Regions from separate parts of the Pseudomonas silensiensis genome, predicted to be linked through region 2. Evidence: predicted binding sites of a transcription regulator. Region 2 holds the regulator's gene; each other region holds the start of a gene.
What was found. The regulator FliA, encoded in region 2, starts transcription of late flagellar genes. The targets are predictions, from matches to a motif close to CTAAAGTTTNNNNNNNNNNNGCCGNTAA.
Positions count from the first base shown of each region.

Region 1: QF010_RS06380 (methyl-accepting chemotaxis protein) is a predicted target of FliA. The motif match lies at 2,163-2,190, and genes of this name have one in related genera.
Region 3: QF010_RS31485 (flagellin N-terminal helical domain-containing protein) is a predicted target of FliA. The motif match lies at 2,595-2,622, and genes of this name have one in related genera.

Region 1 covers NZ_JBNDJH010000003.1:380,701-388,438, reverse strand. Annotated here, with positions in the region: gene QF010_RS06395 (DUF1631 domain-containing protein) at 1-614, shown strand, start outside; gene ampD (1,6-anhydro-N-acetylmuramyl-L-alanine amidase AmpD) at 679-1,248, shown strand; gene ampE (regulatory signaling modulator protein AmpE) at 1,251-2,087, shown strand; gene QF010_RS06380 (methyl-accepting chemotaxis protein) at 2,279-4,309, shown strand; gene QF010_RS06375 (hypothetical protein) at 4,488-4,877, shown strand; gene QF010_RS06370 (TatD family hydrolase) at 4,878-5,654, opposite strand; gene cra (catabolite repressor/activator) at 5,658-6,653, opposite strand; gene ptsP (phosphoenolpyruvate--protein phosphotransferase) at 6,941-7,738, shown strand, end outside.
Region 2 covers NZ_JBNDJH010000014.1:2,265-10,002, forward strand. Annotated here, with positions in the region: gene flhA (flagellar biosynthesis protein FlhA) at 1-1,388, shown strand, start outside; gene flhF (flagellar biosynthesis GTPase FlhF) at 1,400-2,728, shown strand; gene fleN (flagellar synthesis regulator FleN) at 2,845-3,675, shown strand; gene fliA (RNA polymerase sigma factor FliA) at 3,672-4,412, shown strand; gene QF010_RS19890 (chemotaxis response regulator CheY) at 4,579-4,950, shown strand; gene QF010_RS19895 (protein phosphatase CheZ) at 4,981-5,769, shown strand; gene QF010_RS19900 (chemotaxis protein CheA) at 5,784-7,738, shown strand, end outside.
Region 3 covers NZ_JBNDJH010000034.1:27,530-35,267, reverse strand. Annotated here, with positions in the region: gene fliD (flagellar filament capping protein FliD) at 1-458, opposite strand, end outside; gene QF010_RS31490 (flagellar protein FlaG) at 539-889, opposite strand; gene QF010_RS31485 (flagellin N-terminal helical domain-containing protein) at 964-2,409, opposite strand; gene QF010_RS31480 (ketoacyl-ACP synthase III) at 2,664-3,593, opposite strand; gene QF010_RS31475 (flagellar hook-associated protein 3) at 3,907-5,484, opposite strand; gene flgK (flagellar hook-associated protein FlgK) at 5,498-7,513, opposite strand; gene flgJ (flagellar assembly peptidoglycan hydrolase FlgJ) at 7,537-7,738, opposite strand, start outside.

The sequences.
Region 1 (7,738 bases), on a different contig from region 2:
GGCACGCCGATGTGCAGTCCATGGAGCAATTGATCTGGAGCGTGCAGCGTCATGATGAACCCGGTGCGAGCCTGCGTTTGTTGGCGCTGGTGCCAGGGTTACTCAAGTCGTTGCGCGACGGGCTGAGCAGTTCGGCCTTCGATCCGTTCGCCACCAGCGAATTTTTCAGTGAGCTGGAAGCCTTGCACGTTCAACTGTTCGAACGTCCTGGGCAAACGCTTGAGCCGTCTGTCAAAACACCGGTAATGGTCGAAGTGCGGCAGCAAGTCGTCCTGCGAACCGCGGACGAAGGGCCAGTCGATACGGCTTCAGTGCGCTTGCCGGAGGACGATGCCGGTCTGCTTCAGGTCGATCAACTGCGGTTGGGGGGCTGGGTCGAGTTTCAGGAAGATGAGGAAAACACCCTTCGCTGCAAGCTGGCGGCGATCATTGAAGCCACCGGCAAGTATATTTTCGTCAATCGCACCGGGATGAAAGTGCTGGAGCGCAGCCGCATCGGCCTGGCGCTGGAATTCCGTCGTGGCGCGGTGCGCGCGCTGGATGACACCTTGCTGTTCGACCGGGCGCTGGAATCGGTGATCGGCAACCTGCGGCGCCTTAATCGCGGCAAGTGATCGCGCCCCGAGGGTCTATCGCGGCATACTGGGCGCCTACACAGTCGTCGTTGAAGGAACCTTTATGCAGTTGGACCCCGCGAGCGGTTGGTGTCAGGGCGTAGATATTTGCCCCTCGCCCAACTTCAATGCGCGCCCCTCGGGCGAAATTTCCCTGCTGGTGATCCACAACATCAGCCTGCCGCCAGCGCAGTTCGCTACCGGCAAGGTGCAGGAATTTTTCCAGAATCGTCTGGATGTCACGGAGCATCCCTACTTTGAAGGGATCGCCGACCTGCGTGTGTCTGCGCATTTTCTGATCGAACGTGACGGCACCGTCACTCAGTTTGTCTCTTGTCTTGAGCGTGCCTGGCATGCCGGCGTCTCGAGTTTTGAAGGTCGGGAAACCTGTAACGATTTTTCCGTGGGCATCGAACTTGAAGGCACGGATGATCTGCCGTTCACCGACGCTCAGTATCAAGCGTTGACGACCTTGACCCGGCAGCTGCAAAGCGCCTTCACGGCCATTACCGCACAGCGCATCTGCGGGCATAGCGACATCGCTCCCGGGCGTAAAACCGATCCGGGGCCGGCGTTCGACTGGGCACGCTATCGAGCGGCCCTGGCAAAAGCTGCTCTGGAAAGTAAGGAGTAACAATGAGTTTTCTGGTGTTGCTGTTGGCGGTCTGGATCGAGAAGTTCTCGGCCCTGCGTCATCGGATTCAGCGCGATGGTGGATGGGTTCGCGAGCTGAACAAGCTTGAGGTCAATCCGCGTCTGGCGAAAAGTCCGTGGCTGATCTTGGTCGTACTGGTGTTGTTGCCAGTGGCACTGCTGGGTTTGCTGCTGTTGGTACTGGACCCGGTGGCTTACGGTCTGCTGGCCTTGCCGGTGCACCTGCTGGTGGTGATTTACAGTCTCGGTCGCGGTGATCTGCTGGCCGGTCTCGGGCCGTTTCGCGATGCCTGGCGCCGGGAAGACCTGCAAGCGGCCGCTCATGTGGCGAACCGCGACCTGGGTATCTGCGCCGATAGTGGCGAACAATTGCTGGAACGGGTCGAAGGGCATCTGCTGTGGGAGGCTTATCAGAGCTTTTTCGCAGTGATTTTCTGGTACTTCCTGCTGGGCCCGGTCGCCGCCCTGAGCTATCGCCTGCTGGCCCTGGCCGAAGAACACGGGCAGAACCCGGCCGTGGTCGAGCGCGCGGCAAAACTACGTCATGCGTTCGATTGGCTGCCGGTGCGTTTGTTGGCGGCGAGTTTTGCGTTGGTCGGCAACTTTGTCGCGGTCAGCCGAGTGATGTTGCACGAACTGCTGAACTGGAACATCAGCGCCGCCCAATTGATCGAGAAGGTCGGGCTGGTGGCCGGTGAAATCCCGGCACCGGTGGTCGGGCCAGACGGCATCAACAGCCTCGACCGGATCTGGGAACTGTTGCTGCGCGCGGCGGTGCTCTGGTACGCCGGTTTTGCGTTGTGGACCGTCCTTCCGTAAGCACACTGACCCCCTGTAGCAGCCTGACGCAGGCTGCGCCAGCTGCTACCGGTCCGCGTGTATCCTGCCGTTAACCTTAAGTTACAAAACCTCCCGCCGATTTGAGCTATACAGAGACAGCGCCGAATAGTGGCTATCTGCTCTCGACCCGCGCCTGCCAATAAAAATAAGAAATCAAAGGGAGACTTCCAGTGAAGAGCTTGCTCTATCCCGCCGTCGCGCTGATGAATCGCCTGAGCTTTGGCATGAAGTTCAGTCTGATCAGCGTGCTGTTCCTTGTGCCGATGCTGGTGACTAACTTCTATCTGGTACGCGATTCCTATCGCGAATTCCAGGGCACCCGAGTCGAACTGCAAAGCCTCGACCTGCTGGGCAGTAGCCTGGCGTTACGGCGCGATCTGGAAACCCTGAACAACCTTGTGCAGATCAACGTCACCCTCGGTCAGTCCGGCAAGGCCGGCAATGTCGAGTCGCAGATCAGTACCTTGGGGCAAAGTGTGCTGACCCGTTTGCAAGGGCTGTCGGCGATGAGCGCTGACCCCGAGCAAATCATGGTTTTCGATGGCAAACGCGATGAAATGATCGCCGCGTTCAAGGCCCAGCAAGCGGAAAATTCCCTGCAAAGCAAAAGCGCGATGATCGGCAAGTTGCTCGGCAACGCGCAAATTTTCAGCCAGATTATCGCCAGTCAGGCCGGCCTCAGCCGCGACACCCAGAGCGACATGCGCCAGCTGAGCGAACTCATTACCAATGTCACCCCGCCTGTGACTCAGCTTCTGGGTGAAGGTCGGGCAATGGGCTCTTTTTCGCTGGGGCAGGGCTTTCTCAACTCGGCATCGAGTACCCGTTTTGATGAGTTGCTGGCGCAGATCGAAAAACTGCACGCCGAATATGCCCTGAAGTTGCAAGACGCGCTGGGCTCCAGCAAAGCGGCACGTGAAACCCTGGCCACTCAGGCCGATAGCAGCAAGGCATCGTTGAAAAAGGCCAGTGAACTGTTCGAAGAGCAGGTGGTGATGGCCGACACGCTCGATGCGCCGTGGCAGGGCTTTTACGATCAGGTCACGGGCCTGATGGACCAGACGTACCAACTCAACGAAGCCACGCTGAAGTTTCTTGGCACCCAGCTGCAACAGCGACTGGAGCAGAACCGCACCCACATGGTCTTGCAGGCCGTGGCGTTGTCGGTGGTGTTTGTGCTGATTTTTTACCTCTACGGCGGCTTCTACGCCTCGACCCGCACCACCCTCAAGCGTCTTGGCGCGGTGATGGACAAGGTTGCGGCCGGCGACATGACGGTGACCTTCAGCGCCAATAGCCGCGATGAACTGGGTGAGTTGGGTGAGGTGTTCAACGGCACCGTGAAGAAAATCCATGACCTGATCGAGCGGGTCGGCCAGACCGTCAGTGAGGTCGAGCGCCAGGCCGGGCAGGTGGAAAACGTTTCCGCCCAGAGCAACCAGGCGGTGGCGGGGCAGCGCACGCAGATCGAACAGGTCGCCACGGCCATGAACCAGATGTCGGCCACTTCACTTGAGGTTGCGCGCAGTGCCGCGGCAGCGGTCAGCAGCGCCCATAGCGTCAACGACGAGACCATCAGCGGTCGCGGGCTGGTGGAATCCCAGCAAGGCAGCATCGCAGCCCTTGCCAGTGAGATCGATCAGTCGGTGCTGGTGATCAATCAACTGGCCAGCGACAGCCAGTCCATCAGCCGCGTGCTGGAGGTGATCAAGAGCATCGCCGAACAGACCAATCTCTTGGCCCTCAACGCGGCCATCGAAGCCGCTCGGGCCGGTGAGCAGGGGCGTGGTTTTGCGGTGGTGGCGGACGAGGTCCGGACACTGGCCAAGCGCACCCAGCAATCGACCGAGGAAATCGAGCAGATGATCGCCAAGCTGCACAGCGGTGTCGGCGCTGCGGTGAAGGCGATGGGGACCAGTCATCAGATGGCCAGCGGCACGGTGGGGCAGTCGGAAAAGGTTCAGCAAGCGCTGGAAAACATCCTCGGTGCCGTCGGCATGATCGTCGATCAGAACCAGCAAATTGCCGCCGCGGTAGAGCAGCAGACCGCCGTGGCCCATGACATCGACCAGAATATTGTCGAAATCAACCGCGCCGGTGAGCGTACCGCCGAAGGTGCACACCAGACCGAGGACGCCAGTCGTGCGTTGTCGGCTCAGGTGGTGGAACTCAAACAACTGATCAGCGCCTTCCGGGTCTGAAACCACACCCGACGCACCTGTGGGAGCGAGCCTGCTCGCGCCCACAGGTTTTTATGCTCCGTCTGTAGTACTTATTCCCTTTGTTTGTGGCATCTTTCCGGTTTTCCTCCGTCGTCTGATTTTTGGTCTTTAATGATGGAAGATCAATCACTTGGACCTGCCCTGAGGAGGCTCGGTTATGTCTGCTGCAACGATTGGAATCCAGGGGCACTGCGCTCATTGCGGGAGCACACTCCAGCTCAAACCCTGGCAACTCAACGCAATCGCGATCAATGAAGCGTTCGCTTGTTCCCACTGCCAGAAAGCTTTGCAACTCAACGATCCGAAACAGATCAAGCGCTTCAAGTCCCTCGACTCCCTGGCATTGCTGCGGGCGAGCACGTTGGTCATGGTTTGCACCGCGTTGCTGGTGGCGTTGGTGTTGGAGTGGATCGGGATGTTCAGCGTCGTGGAGCAGCTGAATTTTTCGCTGTTGGCGATTTTCGTCTATTTCGCCGTCATGCGGTTTGCCCGGCACCGGCAACACATGACGCTGACGCTGGAAGCCGCCAAGGCTCACGCCGACTGATCACCAGTTGAACAGCTCACAAGCATTGGCAGTGCTGGCGGCGGCCAATTGCTCGGGGCTGATCGCCATGATCCCGGCCAGTGCCGAGCAGATCGCCGGCAGATGGGCCGGGCTGTTGCGTTGGCCGGGGAACATGGCGGGCGCCATGTCCGGGGAATCGGTTTCCAGTACCACCGATTCAAGCGGCAATTCGGCAAGCACGCGATGCATGCGTAACGCCTGAGGCCAGGTCGCGGCACCGCCCAGGCCTAATTTGAAACCGAGTTTGATGTATTCGCGGGCTTCTTCTTTGCTGCCGGCGAAGGCATGAATGATCCCCGCGCGTTTCAAGCGAAACCGTTTAAGCGTGGCGATCACCGCCGCGTGGCTACGTCGCACATGAATCAGCGCGGGAAGATTGAAGTCCGCCGCCAGTTGCAGTTGCTCGTCGAACAATACCTGTTGGCGTTCGCGGTCCAGGGTTTCGATAAAGTAATCCAGACCGATCTCGCCCACCGCGCACAACTGCCGATGACCCGCCAGCCGGGTCAGCCAATCACCCAGTTCGTGTAAATCTTCAGGGCGATGATCATCCAGATACACCGGGTGCAGACCGAATGCCGCATGCAGGTCGGGATCGCTTTGCACCAGATCCCAGACGCGCTGCCAATTGCCCCGATAAACCCCCAGCACCACCATCCGCCGCACTCCGAGGGCGCGGCTCTCGGCCAACAACGCCGTGCGATCCTCGTCGAAGTCCGGAAAATCCAGATGAGTATGGCTGTCGATCAGCTCCACGGTTCAGTCCTGGCGAATACGCTGCTTGAAGGTCCGCGCGATGGCCTGCACGCCGGGTCGGTAATCCGATTGCTCGATGGCGGCCAGGGCCAGTTCCAGCGCTTTGTCGGCGATAAGCTGATGCTGCTGGGCCATGGCGTTGACCGGCAGCGGCAGGAAATCCAGCAGCTGCGTGTCGCCGAATGTGCCGAGGCGCAGCGGGCGGGTTTTGAGCGGGAAGTCGTGCAAGGCATCAAATACGCCCTGAAGCAGCACGTAGGACGTGGTTACCAGCGCATCCGGCAAATGGCCCAGACGCTGTAGCAGTTCTTCCATCAACTGTTTGCCGCATTCACGGCTGAACGACTCACCGTGTTCGATCAGCACTTCGCCTTTGAACCCGTCCAACGCCTCTTTGAAACCACCCGCCCGTTCCTGGCTGATGCTCAGTTCGGGGCGTGCGCCGATCAGTGCGATCTGCTTGGGCAACGGGTCCAGTAGACTGCGGGTCAGTTGCAGGCTGGCCTCGCGGTCATCACTGATCACCGAACAGAAGTGCTCAGGCTCCATGACCCGGTCGATCGCGATGATCGGAATGCCTTTGGCCTGCAATTGGCGATAGCTGTCATCGCCGGCCGGCAGGCAACTGGCAACGATCAACGCATCGCAGCGCCGGGCCCGGAACAGTTTCAGCAATTGCCGTTCGCTGTCCGGCGCATCGTCGGAGCTGGCGATCAGCAACTGATAGCCGCGAGCGCGGGCACCTTGTTCCAACAGTTTTGCGATTCGCGCGTAACTGGGGTTTTCCAGGTCCGGCAGAATGAAACCCAAGGTACGGGTATGCCGGCTGCGCAGCCCGGCAGCCTGGGGGTTGGGCGTAAAGCCATGTTGTTCGACGACTGCGCGCACGCGCTCGACGGTGGCACTGCTGATACGTTGTTGTTCTGCCTTGCCATTGATGACATAGCTGGCGGTGGTAACGGACACACCGGCCAACTGGGCGATATCACTGAGTTTCAACCCGGGTTTTCCTTGTTTTTTCGAGCTTGCCCGACATTTTCGCCAATCCTACCCGATTCAGGCAGACGACCATCGTCGTGACGCATCCGACAATTGGGCTTCAAGGATGAGACATTATCGAGTAACGTGCCAATCATTCTAGATTAAACGTTTCAGCAGGCGTATTTTCTACGTTATAGGCTCCTTTGACGGTTCTGCCGCGAAACCGCCAAAAGTTGTGATTAAGGGCCTAAGCTGAATCATTCAAAACAATACCTGGCGTCAACAGACGCCAAAAAGGAGAAAGCATGCTCGAGCTCACCATAGAGCAGATATCCATGGGCCAATCGGCTGTGGATAAGTCCGCAGCGCTGCAACTGCTGGCCCAGCATTTGGTCGCCGATGGCCTGGTGGCCGAGGGTTATCTCGCCGGGTTGCAGGCGCGCGAAGCCCAGGGCTCGACCTTTCTCGGTCAAGGTATTGCCATCCCCCACGGTACGCCGGAAACCCGCGATCTGGTGTTTTCCACCGGCGTGCGGCTGATGCAGTTCCCCGAAGGCGTGGACTGGGGCGACGGTCAGATCGTCTACCTGGCGATTGGTATTGCGGCCAAATCCGACGAACACCTGCGCCTGTTGCAACTGCTGACCCGTGCCCTCGGCGAAACTGACCTCGGCCAGGCCCTGCGTCGCGCCGGTTCCGCCGAAGCCTTGCTGAAACTGCTGCAAGGCGCGCCGCAAGAATTGGCGCTGGATGCACAGATGATCGGCCTCGGTGTGTCCGCCGATGACTTCGAAGAGCTGGTCTGGCGCGGTGCGCGTTTGCTGCGTCAGGCTGACTGCGTGAGCAACGGTTTCTCTGCCGTGTTGCAACAAGTCGATGCGCTGCCGCTGGGCGATGGCCTGTGGTGGTTGCACAGCGAGCAAACGGTCAAGCGCCCGGGCCTGGCCTTCGTCACGCCGGACAAACCCATGCGCTACCTCGGCCAGCCGCTCAGCGGTCTGTTCTGCCTGGCCAGCCTCGGTGAAGCCCATCAGGCCTTGCTCGAACGCCTTTGTGCGTTGCTGATCGAAGGTCGCGGCCACGAATTGGGCCGCGCCACCAGC
Region 2 (7,738 bases):
GTGACGGTTTGGTGGCGCAATTGCCATCACTGCTTTTATCTACAGCTGCAGCGATCATGGTGACCCGTGCTTCCGGTTCGGAAGACATGGGCAAGCAGATCAATCGCCAGATGTTTGCTTCGCCCAAAGCGTTGGCCGTGGCGGCGGGTTTGATGGCGGTGATGGGCCTCGTGCCGGGCATGCCGCACTTTTCCTTTCTCAGCATGGCAGCCCTGGCGGGTGGCGGCGCGTACCTGTTCTGGAAGAAGCAGAACGTGGTCAAGGTTCAGGCGCTGCAAGAGGTCAAGCGTCAACAGGAACTGCTGCCATCGCCCGCTCGCGCTCAGGAAACCAAGGAGCTTGGCTGGGATGACGTCACTCCGATCGACATGATCGGCCTGGAAGTCGGCTACCGGCTGATTCCGCTGGTGGACCGCAATCAGGGTGGTCAGTTGCTGGCGCGGATCAAGGGCGTGCGCAAGAAGCTGTCCCAGGACCTGGGCTTCCTGATGCCAACCGTGCATATCCGTGACAACCTCGACCTGGCGCCGAGTGCCTATCGCCTGACCTTGATGGGGGTGATCCTGGCCGAAGCGGAGATTTACCCGGACCGCGAACTGGCGATCAACCCGGGGCAGGTCTACGGTACGCTCAGCGGCATTACCGCCAAAGATCCGGCTTTCGGTCTGGAGGCGGTCTGGATCGAAATCAGCCAACGTGCCCAGGCTCAATCCCTCGGTTACACCGTGGTCGATGCCAGTACGGTGGTGGCAACCCACTTGAACCAGATTCTGTACAAGCACTCCAGCGAGCTGATCGGACACGAAGAAGTCCAGCAACTCATGCAATTGCTGGGCAAAAGCTCACCTAAACTGGCCGAAGAGCTGGTGCCTGGCGTGGTGTCTCTGTCGCAGCTGCTCAAAGTATTGCAGGCATTGCTGGCCGAACAGGTGCCAGTACGGGACATTCGCAGCATTGCCGAAGCCATCGCCAACAATGCCAGCAAGAGTCAAGATACTGCCGCGTTGGTGGCCGCGGTGCGCGTCGGCGTATCCCGCGCAATCGTCCAAAGCATTGTAGGCACTGACTCCGAGCTCCCAGTGATCACCCTGGAGCCAAGGTTGGAACAAATATTGCTCAATAGTCTTCAGAAGGCAGGACAAGGCTCGGAAGAGGGTGTTCTGTTGGAGCCAAGCATGGCTGAGAAACTGCAACGCTCGTTGATCGATGCGGCGCAGCGACAGGAAATGCAAGGTCAACCGGTGATTCTGCTGGTAGCCGGTCCGGTTCGCGCGATGTTGTCGCGATTCGGCCGATTGGCAGTCCCGGGTTTGCATGTGTTGGCTTACCAGGAAATTCCTGACAACAAGCAAGTGACCATCGTTGCGACAGTAGGGCCCAACGGCTGAGGTAGTGGTTTATGCAAGTTAAGCGTTTTTTCGCCGCCGATATGCGTCAGGCCATGAAACTGGTTCGTGATGAGCTGGGCGCTGATGCCGCCATCATTGGCAACCGCCGGATCGCCGGTGGTGTCGAGCTGACGGCTGCCCTGGATTACAAGTTGTCGGCGCTGGCTCCGCGCGTTCCGAACATGGAACTCGAAGACGAGCTGCGCAAGACCCAGTCGCGGATCGTCACCGCTCAGGCCGAACTGAGCCTGCGCAGCGATGGCGAGAGCGACAAGTCCACCAATCGCCAATTGTTTGCCGGCCTGCCACTGACCGCCGCCGAGCCGCTGATCGAGCCGACCTACACCGAACCCCGTCGTCCTGCACCGGCTGCGGCACCTGCCTCCGGTGGCGTCGATCCACGGGCGTTCGACTCGATGCGTTTCGAACTCAACAGCCTGCGCGAACTGATGGAAGTGCAACTCGGCTCCCTGGCCTGGAATCAGCTGCAAGGCAGCCGTCCGGCCCAGGCCAATCTTTGGCGTCGCCTGCAACGCATCGGCCTTTCCGGCCCGTTGTCGCGCGATTTGCTGGCGCTGATTACCGATATTGAAGAACCTCGTCAGGCTTGGCGCATGTTGCTGGCGCATCTGGCGCGGATGATCGCCACACCGGAAGTCGAGCCTCTGGAAGAGGGCGGCGTGATTGCCATGGTCGGCCCTGCCGGCATGGGCAAGACCACCACCCTGGCCAAGCTCGCGGCCCGTTACGTGCTCAAGTACGGCGCGCAGAATATCGCGCTGGTCAGCATGGACAGCTACCGTATTGGTGCTCAGGAACAACTCAAGACGCTGGGCCGGATCCTCAATGTGTCGGTGACGCATGTCGATCCGGGCCAATCGCTGGTGCAGGCGCTGGAGCCTTTGCTGCGCAAACGCGTGGTGCTGATCGATACCGCGGGCCTTCAGGCCAGCGATCCGGCACTGCGCATGCAGCTCGAAAGCCTGGCCGGTCGTGGCATCAAATCAAAAAATTATCTGGTCCTGGCAACCACCAGCCAGAAACAGGTTCTAACGGCCGCTTATCACAGTTACAAGCGTTGTGGGCTCGCTGGCTGCATCCTGACTAAACTGGATGAAACGGCAAGCCTGGGCGAGGTGTTGAGCCTGGCCATCAGTCATGAATTGCCGGTGGCCTACCTGACCGATGGCCCGCGGATTCCGGATGATTTGCATCTACCGCGTCGTCATCAGTTGGTCAGTCGCGCCGTCAGCGTGCAAATGCAAGAAGAACCCAGCGAAGAAGCCATGGCTGACATGTTCGCTGATATTTACCACAGCCCGACCAAGCAGGTTGGCTGAGGTATTAATGAACAGTTTTTGTACCTACATCGATGGTCTGCCATGCATTGTTCCGTTAGTGAACGCGCAGCCAGTAATGTGGCCTCCGTCTATGCAAGACAAGGTAAAGAAATAACATGGGCAGCATGCATCCCGTACAGGTGATCGCGGTGACCGGCGGCAAAGGTGGCGTCGGGAAAACTAACGTGTCAGTGAACTTGTCCCTGGCTCTAGCTGAGCTCGGCCGGCGCGTCATGCTGTTGGACGCCGATCTGGGGCTGGCGAACGTCGACGTCCTGCTGGGACTGACACCCAAACGTACTTTGGCCGACGTGATCGAAGGCCGCTGTGAGCTGCGCGACGTACTGTTGCAGGGCCCTGGCGGTATTCGAATCGTCCCGGCCGCGTCCGGCACACAGAGCATGGTTCATTTAAGCCCGGCCCAACACGCCGGCCTGATCCAGGCGTTCAGCGATATCGGTGACAACCTCGACGTGCTGGTGATCGACACCGCTGCGGGCATTGGTGACTCGGTAGTCAGTTTCGTTCGTGCAGCGCAAGAAGTCTTGCTGGTGGTCTGCGACGAGCCGACCTCGATCACCGATGCCTACGCACTGATCAAACTGCTGAACCGCGATTACGGCATGAACCGCTTCCGCGTCCTGGCCAACATGGCCCAGAGCCCGCAGGAAGGGCGCAACCTGTTCGCCAAGTTGACCAAGGTCACGGATCGCTTCCTTGACGTCGCCTTACAATACGTCGGCGCGGTGCCTTACGACGAAAGTGTGCGCAAGGCTGTGCAGAAACAGCGCGCCGTCTACGAAGCCTTCCCTCGGTCCAAGTGCTCACTGGCGTTCAAGGCGATTGCACAGAAGGTCGATACCTGGCCGCTACCTGCCAACCCGCGTGGGCACCTGGAGTTTTTCGTCGAGCGCCTCGTGCAACAAACGGCAGGACCGGTGCTATGACAGCCAGTGGCTACGACCTCTACAAGAAGTCGGCACGTGACGCGCAGTACGAGCTGATCGAGCGTTACGCGCCACTGGTTAAACGCATTGCCTACCACTTGCTGGCGCGTTTGCCCGCCAGTGTTCAGGTTGAAGATCTGATCCAGGCCGGGATGATCGGCCTGCTTGAAGTATCGACCAAATACGACGCCAGCAAAGGCGCGAGTTTCGAGACGTACGCGGGCATTCGAATCCGTGGCGCGATGCTCGATGAAGTACGCAAGGGGGACTGGGCGCCACGTTCGGTCCACCGCAATACCCGGATGGTCAGCGACGCAATTCGCTCGATTGAAGCTAAAACCGGTCGTGACGCTAAAGATCACGAGGTTGCGGCCGAACTCCAATTGAGTCTCGACGATTATTACGGGATTTTGAACGACACCCTGGGCAGCCGGCTATTCAGTTTCGACGATCTGTTGCAGGACGGCGAACACGAAGGGCTGCACGAGGATGGCGCCAGTGCTCATCTCGAGCCGTCACGCGATCTGGAAGATGAACGCTTCCAGGCGGCGCTGGCGGACGCGATTGCCAATTTGCCGGAGCGTGAGCGACTGGTGTTGGCGCTGTACTACGACGAAGAGTTGAATCTCAAGGAAATCGGTGAGGTCCTGGGGGTCAGCGAATCTCGGGTCAGCCAGTTACACAGCCAGTGCGCGGCCCGCTTGCGGGGGCGTTTGGGGGAGTGGCGAGCGCGCTGAAGGCAGTGTGGGGACACTGCGAGCGGGACCGGTGTGGGATTAGCTGCACCGGTCGCGATTTGTTGTGCTCCAGACAGTCATCGAGTGCATTGCCGGATTGATTGAAATGGCGCGTCCAGGTGCTGGGCGCGTTTAAGACTGCTTGGAGGTCGAATTGGACAAGAACATGAAAATCCTCATCGTTGATGACTTCTCAACGATGCGGCGGATCATTAAAAACCTGTTGCGTGACCTTGGGTTCACCAACACGGTCGAGGCCGACGATGGCACTACTGCCATTCCGGTTCTCAACAGCGGCAGCATCGACTTTCTGGTAACAGACTGGAACATGCCTGGCATGACCGGTATCGACCTGCTGCGTCACGTGCGTGCCGATGAAAAGCTCAAGCACCTGCCGGTGCTGATGGTGACCGCTGAAGCCAAGCGCGAGCAGATCATCGAGGCAGCCCAGGCCGGAGTTAACGGCTATGTGGTCAAGCCCTTCACGGCCCAGGCGTTAAAAGAAAAAATCGAGAAGATTTTCGAACGCATCGGTTGATGTGCGAAGCCACTGCGCCACGGGGGAGCTATGGAGCATAACGAGTCTTCACAGAGCGATTTCGAATCGACTCTGAAAAAACACGCGGTCGAACTGGTCGACAGCCTTGAAAAAGGCAGGTTCGGCGACGCTGTGCAACTGATCCATGAGCTCAATCAGACCCGTGATCGTGGCCTGTATCAGGAAGTGGGCAAGCTCACTCGCGAGCTGCATAGCGCGATCGTCAATTTCCAGATTGACCCGCACATGCCGCAAGCCGAGGAAGTCTCGCAGATCACGGACGCCACCGAGCGTCTGGGTTATGTGGTCAAGCTGACCGAGGCTGCTGCCAACCGCACCATGGACCTGGTGGAAAACGCCACGCCGCTGGTCAACGGCCTGAGCAACGAAGCCCAGGCCTTGAGCACCGACTGGGGACGGTTCATGCGTCGCGAAGTCGGGGCTGAAGAGTTCCGCGAGCTGGCTCGGCGAGTCGACGGTTTCCTGACACGCAGCAGCGAAGACAATCGCGTTGTGTCGAGCAACCTCAACGACATTTTGCTCGCTCAGGATTACCAGGACCTCACCGGTCAGGTGATCAAGCGTGTGACCCAATTGGTCACCGAAGTTGAAAGCAACCTGCTCAAGCTCGTGCTTATGGCCAGTCAGGTGGACCGCTTTGCGGGCATCGAACATGACCGTGAAGCGATGCTGGCAGAAAAAGATCCGCAAAAACATCTCTCTCAGGGTGAAGGTCCGCAGATTCATGCCGATAAAAGAGAAGACGTTGTGTCCGGTCAGGACGATGTAGACGATTTGCTTTCCAGCCTTGGATTCTAGGAGCACCCCTACACATGAGCTTCGGCGCCGATGAAGAGATCCTTCAGGATTTCCTGGTTGAGGCCGGCGAGATTCTAGAGCAACTGTCCGAACAGCTGGTCGAGCTTGAAAGCCGACCTGATGATGCGGACTTGCTCAATGCAATTTTTCGCGGTTTTCACACTGTAAAAGGAGGCGCCGGCTTCCTCCAGCTCAACGAGTTGGTGGAGTGCTGTCACATCGCCGAGAACGTGTTCGACATCCTGCGCAAGGGTGAACGTCGCGTCGACTCGGAACTGATGGACGTGGTTCTCGAAGCGCTGGATGCGGTGAACGGCATGTTTACCGAAGTCCGCGAGCGCAGCCCGATCACGGCTGCCACGCCAGAATTGCTTGCGGCACTGGCCCGTCTGGCCGAGCCGCAAACCGCCGATGAAACGGCACCGGTCGCCGAGGTGGTGGAAGAACCTGCCGCCGAGAGCGAATCAGGTGACATCACCGATAACGAATTCGAACAACTGCTGGATTCGCTGAACGCCGTCAAGGCTCAGGCAGAAGCCCCGGTCGTTGTGCCAGCGCCGAGCAGCCATGCGGCGGCCAGCGACGAAATCACCGATGCCGAGTTTGAGTCGTTGCTCGATCAGCTGCACGGTAAGGGCCAATTCGCCGTCGATGCGGTAGCCCCGGCGCCAGCCGCACCGGCTGCCCCGAAAGCGGCAGGCGACAGCTCCGATATCACTGATGACGAGTTCGAAGCCCTGCTCGATCAGTTGCATGGCAAGGGCAACTTTGCCGTTGATGCGCTGGAATCGGCCATTGCTTCGGTCCCGGCCCCGGCTGCGCCCACCGCTAAAGCGGCTGGTGGCGATCTGATCTCCGATCACGAGTTCGAATCGCTGCTCGACGAATTGCACGGTAAAGGCAAGTTCACTGAAGTCGGTACCGGTGCAGTGGTTTCGGCTCCAGCGGCCAAGGCCCCAACACCTGTCGCGAAGCCTGCGGCCAAAGCGCCCGAGCCTAAAGCTGAAGCGCCGAAACCGGCAGCCGCAGCGGCTCCGGCACCTGCTCGCGCCGCGCCGTCCGCGCCGCCACCGGAAAAACCGGCCAGCGAAGCCGAGACCACCGTGCGGGTCGATACCGCGCGTCTCGACGAAATCATGAACATGGTTGGCGAACTGGTACTGGTGCGTAACCGCTTGGTCCGTCTGGGCCTCAACAGCGGCGACGAAGCCATGTCCAAGGCCGTGTCGAACCTCGACGTGGTCACGGCCGACCTGCAAACCGCGGTCATGAAGACCCGGATGCAACCGATCAAGAAGGTCTTCGGGCGCTTCCCGCGCCTGGTTCGCGACCTGGCTCGCCAGCTCAAGAAAGAGATCAACCTGGAACTGGTCGGGGAAGAAACCGACCTCGACAAGAACCTCGTCGAGGCCCTGGCTGACCCGCTGGTCCACTTGGTGCGCAACTCGGTCGACCACGGTATTGAAGAGCCGGCCGAACGTGAAGCGATGGGCAAGCCTCGCAGCGGCAAGGTGATCCTGTCCGCTGAACAGGAAGGCGACCACATCCTGCTGTCGATCTCCGATGACGGCAAGGGTATGGACGCCGATGTTCTGCGCGGCATTGCCGTGAAGAAAGGCTTGATGGACAAGGATGCAGCGGATCGCCTCAGCGAATCCGATTGCTTCAACCTGATCTTCGCACCGGGTTTTTCGACCAAGACCGAAATTTCCGATGTCTCCGGACGCGGCGTGGGCATGGACGTGGTGAAAACCAAAATCGCCCAGCTCAACGGCACCATCAATATCTATTCGACCAAGGGCAAGGGCTCGAAGATCGTCATCAAGGTCCCGTTGACCCTGGCGATCATGCCGACGCTGATGGTCATGCTGGGCAACCAGGCGTTTGCGTTCCCGCTGGTGAACGTCAACGAGATCTTCCACCTCGACCTGTCGCGCACCAACGTGGTGGACGGCCAGGAAGTGGTAAT
Region 3 (7,738 bases), on a different contig from region 2:
TGCTGCAGCGTTGCGCCGACCGGAATGCTTACGTCGTAAGTGTTGCTGCCCTGCTTGATGCTCAGCGTGGTTGGCACCGCGCCTGCGTTGATGACCGTCGAAGCGCCAGCCGCGTAGACCTTGGACGAAATCTTGGACGCCGTGGCCAACTGAGTGACCACCAGCGAGAAACTGCCGGCCGCCGCGCCATTGCCGGTGGTGACAGTGGCTACTTTTTCATCGGAGGTCGAACCGGTCAGCCCATTGAAGCTGGAGGCAGTCTTCATGTTGTCCAGCGCACCACGGAACGCATCCAGCGCTGCCTGGATCTTACCGATCGACGATAGCGAGGTAGTCGCTTTCAGCGTCTGGCTGTTGATCTGTGTCTGCTTCGGTGCCCTTTCGGAATCCACCAAAGATTTCACGATCGCCTGGGTATCGATGTTCGAACCAATACCGCTAACCGTTGTACCCGCCATCATCTCTCTCCTTATCCAGTGGCTGTCGTTTTCTTGACTTAGAGCGTCTAGTCAGCGACAGCAACAAAATTCATGCCAGCTCAAGCCTTGGCGTTAAACAGCAAGCTGCTGGCGTCCGTCAGGCTCTGTGCAAGCTTCAATGCAGTTTCCGAAGGGATCTGGCGAATCACGTCACCGGTTTCGGTGGCGATGACCTTGACCACGACCCGGCCGGTGGAATCATCAATGGTAAAATCCAGCTTGCGCTGGGCAGCCTGGACGAATTCCCTAATATCGGTCACGGCTTTTTCCAGGTCGTCACGCTTGGGCTCGGAGCCCGATTTGGCGACGGGCTCAGCCTTGGGCTGTTCCTGTTTGGCAGCAACGGTCGGCGTTGTACCCTGAGGGGCAACGGCTGGATAAGACAGGTTCAACTTGACGCTCATGTCCATGCTAAATCTCCTCATCACGGAAAAGACGAAAGGGCACGTAAACGCGCCCTTCCGTCAGTCACCAAGCGCTGATATTACTGAAGCAGTTTCAGTACAGCGGATGGCAGCTGGTTAGCCTGAGACAGGATCGCGGTGGAAGCCTGTTGCAGGGTTTGTTGCTTAGTCAGCTGAGCAGTTTCCGACGCGAAGTCGACGTCCTGGATCACGCCACGAGCAGCAGTGGAGTTGTCCGAGATGCTGCGCAGGTTCGACACGGTGCTGTCGAAACGGTTTTGTACGGCACCGAGGTCAGCACGCTGGGAGTCGATGTTGGCGATCGCTTGCGAGATCACGTCAACAGCGTTTTGTGCGTTGGCAGCAGTGGTCACGTCAGTGTTGCTGACCACGGTTTTGGCCGAGCTGACGGTAGTACCGGCAGCAACGAACAGGCCAGTTGCACCAGCGCCGTTCATCGAGTAGCTGTTGGTGGAGTTCAGCGAAACTGCGCCAGTTACCTGAACTGCAGTGGCAGCGGCAGCAACACCAGCGCCGTAAGCACCGGAACCGTCTTTGGCCTGAACCGAGATACCGGCGATGGCACTGGCGTCACCAGCGTTCAGGATGATGTTCTCGCCGGAATCGGATTTGACTTCCAGGCTGTTGGTGGTGGCGTTGAAGTTAACGCTGATGCCCAGTTTGGCAGCGTTGGACTTCAGTTGGTCAGCCAGGCCAGCAGTGTCGGTTACGCCGACCATGTTGACGGCTGCGCCAGCGCCTACCTTGATGGTGAAGTTTGCAGTACCTGGCAGAGCACCAGTGATCGCCGCGGTGTTTACAGTGAACTTGGCTTCAGTGCTAGCAGTAGCCGACAGGCCGCCGATAACGCCGTTCAGCTGGGCAGCGGTCGTTTTTGCAGACTGTCCAGTAACGGTGGTGATGTTAGCGGTTTGGCCGCCACCGGTAACAGCGATGGCACCACCGGTCACACCGGCCAGGCTTGGCGGGATGGCCACACTTTTCAGCTGCTGGGAGCCGATGTTGTTAGCGGATACGTCGCCCAGAGTCATGTTGATGGTCTGGTTGGCGTTAGCGCCTACCTGGAAAGCGGTAGTACCGAAAGAACCGTCCAGCAGGTTACGACCACCGAAGGTAGTGGTGCTGGCGATACGCGACAGCTCGGAAGTCAGAGCCGAGTACTCGGCGTTGTTCGACTTACGGTCATCGGCGCTTGGCGAACCGTTCGCGGAAGCCAGGGCCAGGGTACGCATTTTTTGCAGGATGTTGGTGGATTCCTGCATCGCGCCTTCAGCAGTTTGCGCGATGGAGATGCCGTCACCGGCGTTCTTGATGGCAGTGCCCAGGCCGTTGATCTGGCTGGTCAGACGGTTGGAGATTTGCAGGCCGGCCGCATCGTCTTTAGCGCTGTTGATTCGCAGGCCGGAAGACAGACGTTGCATCGAGTTTTGCAGGTTGCTGGAAGCTTTGTTCAGGTTGTTCTGAACAGTCAACGATGCAAGGTTGGTGTTTACTGTTAAAGCCATGACGAAATCCTCGTTGGATGGATACTGCGGCTTCCGGCCCTGACATCCGTCGGGTGTGGCCTAGAGAACCTACGTAATAGTTATCGTCGTGAAGAGGCTTTGCTTGAGGGGTTTTTTGCAAATTTTTAGTGGCAGCTTGCCAGCCCTTTAGTTTCAAGGCTTTAGAGCCAGAAATTCGGCGCCAGTAAAACGCAAAACGCCCGGAAACTTTCGCTCCCGGGCGTTTTTTTATAGCTTCATTGCTACGCAGCCGATCAACCGCGAAAGAGAATCGCCGAGCCCCACGACAGGCCTACGCCGAAACCACTGATGGCCACACGGGTCCACTTGGAATCGAACACGTGATTCTGCAACAGCAATGGAATACTCGAAGACACCGTGTTACCGGTTTCGAGCATGTCCTTGATGAACTTCTCCGGCTCGCCTTCTTCGAAGCGACGTGCAACGGCATCGACAATCGCCGCACTGCCCTGGTGAATGCAGAAGGCGTCGATATCGTGCGCCTGCAAGTTGGACTCATCCAGCAGCTCATGCAAATGGGCCGGGACTTTCAGCAAAGCAAAGTTGAAGACCTGGCGGCCGTTCATGAAGAACACGCCATCGGTGACCTTGAGGTGCGGCGCACCGGAACCGTCAGTGCCAAACTTCGACTTGCCCAGCTGCCAGACAGCGTTTTCGCCCATCCAGGTCGCAGTGGCGGCATCGCCGAACAGCATGGTGGTGTTGCGGTCTTCCGGGTCGACAATCTTCGAGTACGGATCAGCCGTCACTAGCAGGCCATTTTTCAACCCCGTCGCTTCCATGAACCCCTTGAGGGCATAGATGCCGTACACGTAGCCAGAACAGCCCAGGGAGATATCGAACGCGGCAACATGGGTTGGCAGCCCCAGCTTGTCCTGCACGATCGCAGCGGTATGCGGCAAGCCTTCTTCGTCACCGTTCTGGGTGACGACGATCAGGCAATCGATGGATTCACGTTTGAGTTCGGGACTGGAGGCGAACAGGGCATTGACTGCTTCAACGCACAGATCCGAAGTTTCCTGATCGGCACCCTTGCGCGGCAAAAACGCCGAGCCGATCTTGCCAAGGATGAAGGTTTCGTCCTTGTCGAACTTTGCACCCTGGGCGTAATTGTCAACCCCGGCTGCCGGCACGTAACTCGCTATGTTTTTTATGCCAATCATTATGGCTTCCCAATAATAAACAGCTGAATATCACCGCTCGCTGAATCGAGGGCGTCTACAGTCAGGGCTCAACCCCTAGAGGTGGCAACGTCGGGCCTCAAGGATCGCCTTGATCAGGCCCACCACCTTCACCGCCCGCGGACAGGATACAGTGAAGATGCGCGTTTTGACTGGCGGGTCACTCAGAGATCAGTGCTTTATTTCATTTTGTGACCCCAGCGCAGTCCGGACCTGCCTCGATCTTCTCAAAAAAAACGCAAAAAAAAAGCCAGCCCCTGATGACAGGGACTGGCCGCGAGCCGTCAAGACCGACTCAAAGCTTGTTGAACAGGCCCAGCTGGGAAATCTTCGAGAACGCCAGTTGTGCCGCTTGCAGCATGGTTTGCTGCAAGGTCAGACGTGTCAGCACTTCCGCAGGATCGGTGTTCTTGATCGAGTTACCCGTCGCCTCGTTGATCAGCCCTGTGCTCTGGTTCTGTTCGGCTTGCATGTCCATCACGTTACCCCGGGCACCGATGGCGCCACGGGCCAGGTCGACCTGGTTCTTGGCATTGCCCAGGTTGGCAATTGCCGAAGCCACGGTATCTTCCATAAAGCGCTGCGCGGTCGGGTTGCCTTGGGTCGGTGTGTTAAGCGCCTGACGCAACTGGCTGATGGTATCCAGCACGTTCTGGGTCTGGTGCGTATTGACCGCGATGTCGAACTGATCGCCCGCAGCGGGCGCCCCCCCGCTGAGGGTAAAGCTGACGCCGGCCGCCGTCGCCACGCCAGCCGCCACAGTCCCCGAGGTGACCGGTGTGCTGCTGCTGGTCAATGGACGAGCGAAAAGGTCGAAGGTTGTAGGGCTGGTGAATTTCAGAACCGCCCCGCCTTCAGGGAAAAAGCTTTGATAATCCGCAGCATTGGTCACCGAAGTCTGGCCCACCAAAGCTGTCGATCCGTTGTTCGGCGCACGATTGCTGACAAAGCTGTCCGGCTTGGCCGTCAACTGGAAACTGTGACCGGCGATCACCGCGTCGGCGTTGGTGGCGTTGTCACCGGCCTGGAAAGTGATATCCAGTTTAAAGGTCACGCCACGGAAGTTGACGTCGGAGCCGCCCTTGGTGTTCGGATCAAACACACCGCCCTGACTTGCCTCGGCGGTCACGTCATTGCCCAAGGCATCCGTGATCGAAAACTGGGTGCTGCTGGTGAACGCCAGGGTATACGGCTGACCGCTACGGAAATTCGCATCGAAAGCCGGGCCGGAACTCACCAGGCCCGGCGACAGGGCCACACGCCCGTCATTGACCGCCGGCGCAGTCATGGTGGTCGAGCTTCGAGCGGCGTTGATGGCCTGCTGAAACACGTCCCAACCGGTGTCATTGAGCCCCAGCGACATCGAGTCACCGATTTTCAGCTCCAGCTGGGTCTGGTCACCCTGATAGCTGTAGGTGCCGTCGCTATTGCGCGCAAACGGCTGAGTGTTGTTGCTGGCGCCGGAAAAGATGTACTTGCCGTTGGCATCCTTGCTGTTCATCAGGCTCAGCAATTGGTCTTCGGCCGCGCCGAGCTCCGACGCAATGGATTTGCGGTCATCGTCGTTCAACGAACCGCCACCGGCACGCACCGTCAACTCGCTGACTTTCTGCAGCACGTTGTTGATGCTGTCGAGCACGCTTTCTTCCTGCGCCTGAGCGGTGTTCAACGAGCTGATGTTCGTGGTGTACTGACCCAGCATGGCTTTTTGCTGATCGAGTTGCAGCAGGCGGGCCGCACCGACCGGATCATCCGCCGCTGTCTCAAGCTTCACACCACTACTGGCCTGCTCGGCCGACTTCAGCAGGTTATTGAAGTTGCGCTGATAGTTGGCAGCCGTCGTCGAGTAGTACTGTGCAGTAGAAATACGCATGTTCTACGGCTCCTTAAAGGGCATTAATCAGAGTGCTGAAGATTTCCTGCGCAGTCTTGATGATCTGCGAAGAGGCCGAATAGTACTGCTGGTATTTGATCAGGTTGCCGGTCTCTTCATCGAGATCAACGCCCGACAGCGAGTCTCGAGCGTTCCTGGCCTGGGTCAGGATGGAGTCAGTCGCGGTGGCATCCATTTGACCCTGTTTGGTCATGGAGCCGACCGAGGAGACAAGACCACCGTAGGCCTCAGTGAAGCTCACGCCCGGGCTGGTAGCGTTGGCACCGATCGTGGCCTTGGTTTGCAGACCGAGCAACGCTTGCGAATTGCGGTTGTCGGTACTATCCGGCGCCGTCATCGAGATATTGAAACTGTCGTCCTTGGCGGGACTGCCACTGACAGTCATCGCGACCTTGAAGGTTTTCGCAGCGCCCCCGGCGTCCGTGTAAGGCACCGAAATACTCAGATCATTGTTCTGACCAGGCACGATGCTGCCGGTCCCGATGCTGGTGCCCTTGGCGTCGAACACCTCATAAGCGGTGCTGCTGGTCATGAGCAGACGAACCGGCATCGCCGCCTTGACCGCCGTCTGTACTTCCAGGCGCTGCACCGGATCGTAGATATCCAGTGCAGTACTCAACGCTGGCTGGCTGACAGCACCGGTGCCGTCATTGCCCGAGGCCTTGGTGGACGTCAGCGGAGCGGCTGTGGCCAGGGTCTTGGCGTCAGTCATGACGGTGGTCATGTCTGCCGCAGAACTGCGCGTCGGGGTAATCTTGAAAGTGTCGCCGGCCTTCACCGGTCCAGCATTGAGGCTCAGGCTGAAGCCGTCGATGACCGGGGCTGCGGCCGGGGGCACAGGCAGGGTGAAACTGCCCATGTCGGTATTATCCGACAGACGACGCACGCTGTAGCCGGTGGCACTAGTGAAGGTCACCTGGTAATCGCTGGCCGTCAGCTTGCTGGTGTCCTTGATGGTGACGTCAAGGTTGCCGGAGGTCGGGTCGTTGTTGCCATTGGCGATGCTGCGCTGGCTGATGGCCTTTAGGCTATTGATGTCGTTAAACAACGCCGAGCCGAAATTGCCGTTCTGATCCAGCCCCTGCCCCAACTGCTTGTTGACCTGATCGGCCACCACCATGGCGATGCGACCCAGGCCGTTGACGGCTGGCGTCAGTACGTCGTCGCGGTAACGCAACAGACCGCCCATCTCGCCGCCGCTGACTCGCGAAGTGATATCAATCGTCGAACTGCCGCGATCCATGATGATCGAGGACCGGGTAGGGTCATTCTTGTCGGCCGCCACGCGCAACGTATTGACCGTATCACCGATGACCAGCGGCTGACCGCTGCCCAGATAAATATCCAGCCTGCCGTTGGTTTCTGTGACCTGCGTGCCTACCAGCTCGGAGAGCTGGCGAACGGTCTCGTTGCGCTGGTCCAGCAGGTCGTTGGGCATGCCGCCCGAACTACCGGCCTCGCTGATTTTCTTGTTGTAGGCCGCAACAGTCGCCGCCAGCTTATTGACCTGCTCAGCCATCGAGCCCAGCTGATCGTTGATGTACGTGCCTTGCTGATTCAATTGCTGGGAGATGGCATTGAAGCGACTGCTCAACCCCTGGGCATTGGTCAACAATGCTTGACGTGCAGCGCTGTCATTGGAGTTGGCGGACAGCGTTTGCAACGACGAGAAAAACGATTGCAACGTTTTCGAAATACCGGTGCCGCTGTCGGACAACAGCTTGTCCACTTGCGTGGCTTGCCCCAGATACGCTTGCGCATCGCTATTGAGTGAAGTGGTGGTCTGCAACTGAGCATCGAGGTAGCTGTTGTACACCCGACGTACATCGGCCAGCGTCGTACCGGTGCCGATGTAGACATTGCCGAACTGCTGCGAGGCTTTGGTGCCCTGCACGGTCTGCTGCCGCGAGTACCCGGCGGTGTCGACGTTGGCGATGTTATTGCCGGTAGTCAGCAATGAGGAATGGCCAGCAGCCAGCCCCGACATCCCGATATTGAGCAAACTCATGGTTCAGACCTTATAGCTTATGCCTATAGAGGCGTGGTGGTAGCGCCCGCCGCAGCGTAGTTCTGGTAACTCGTCATCTGCTTGGCTATCTGCGAAATCTTGCTTGCGTAGTCCGGGTCGGTTGCGTAACCGGCCTTTTGCAACTCGCGCACAAACTGTTCTGGGTTATCGGCCGACTTCACAACATCTTGATAGCGATTGTTGGTTTGCAGCAGCGTCACAAGG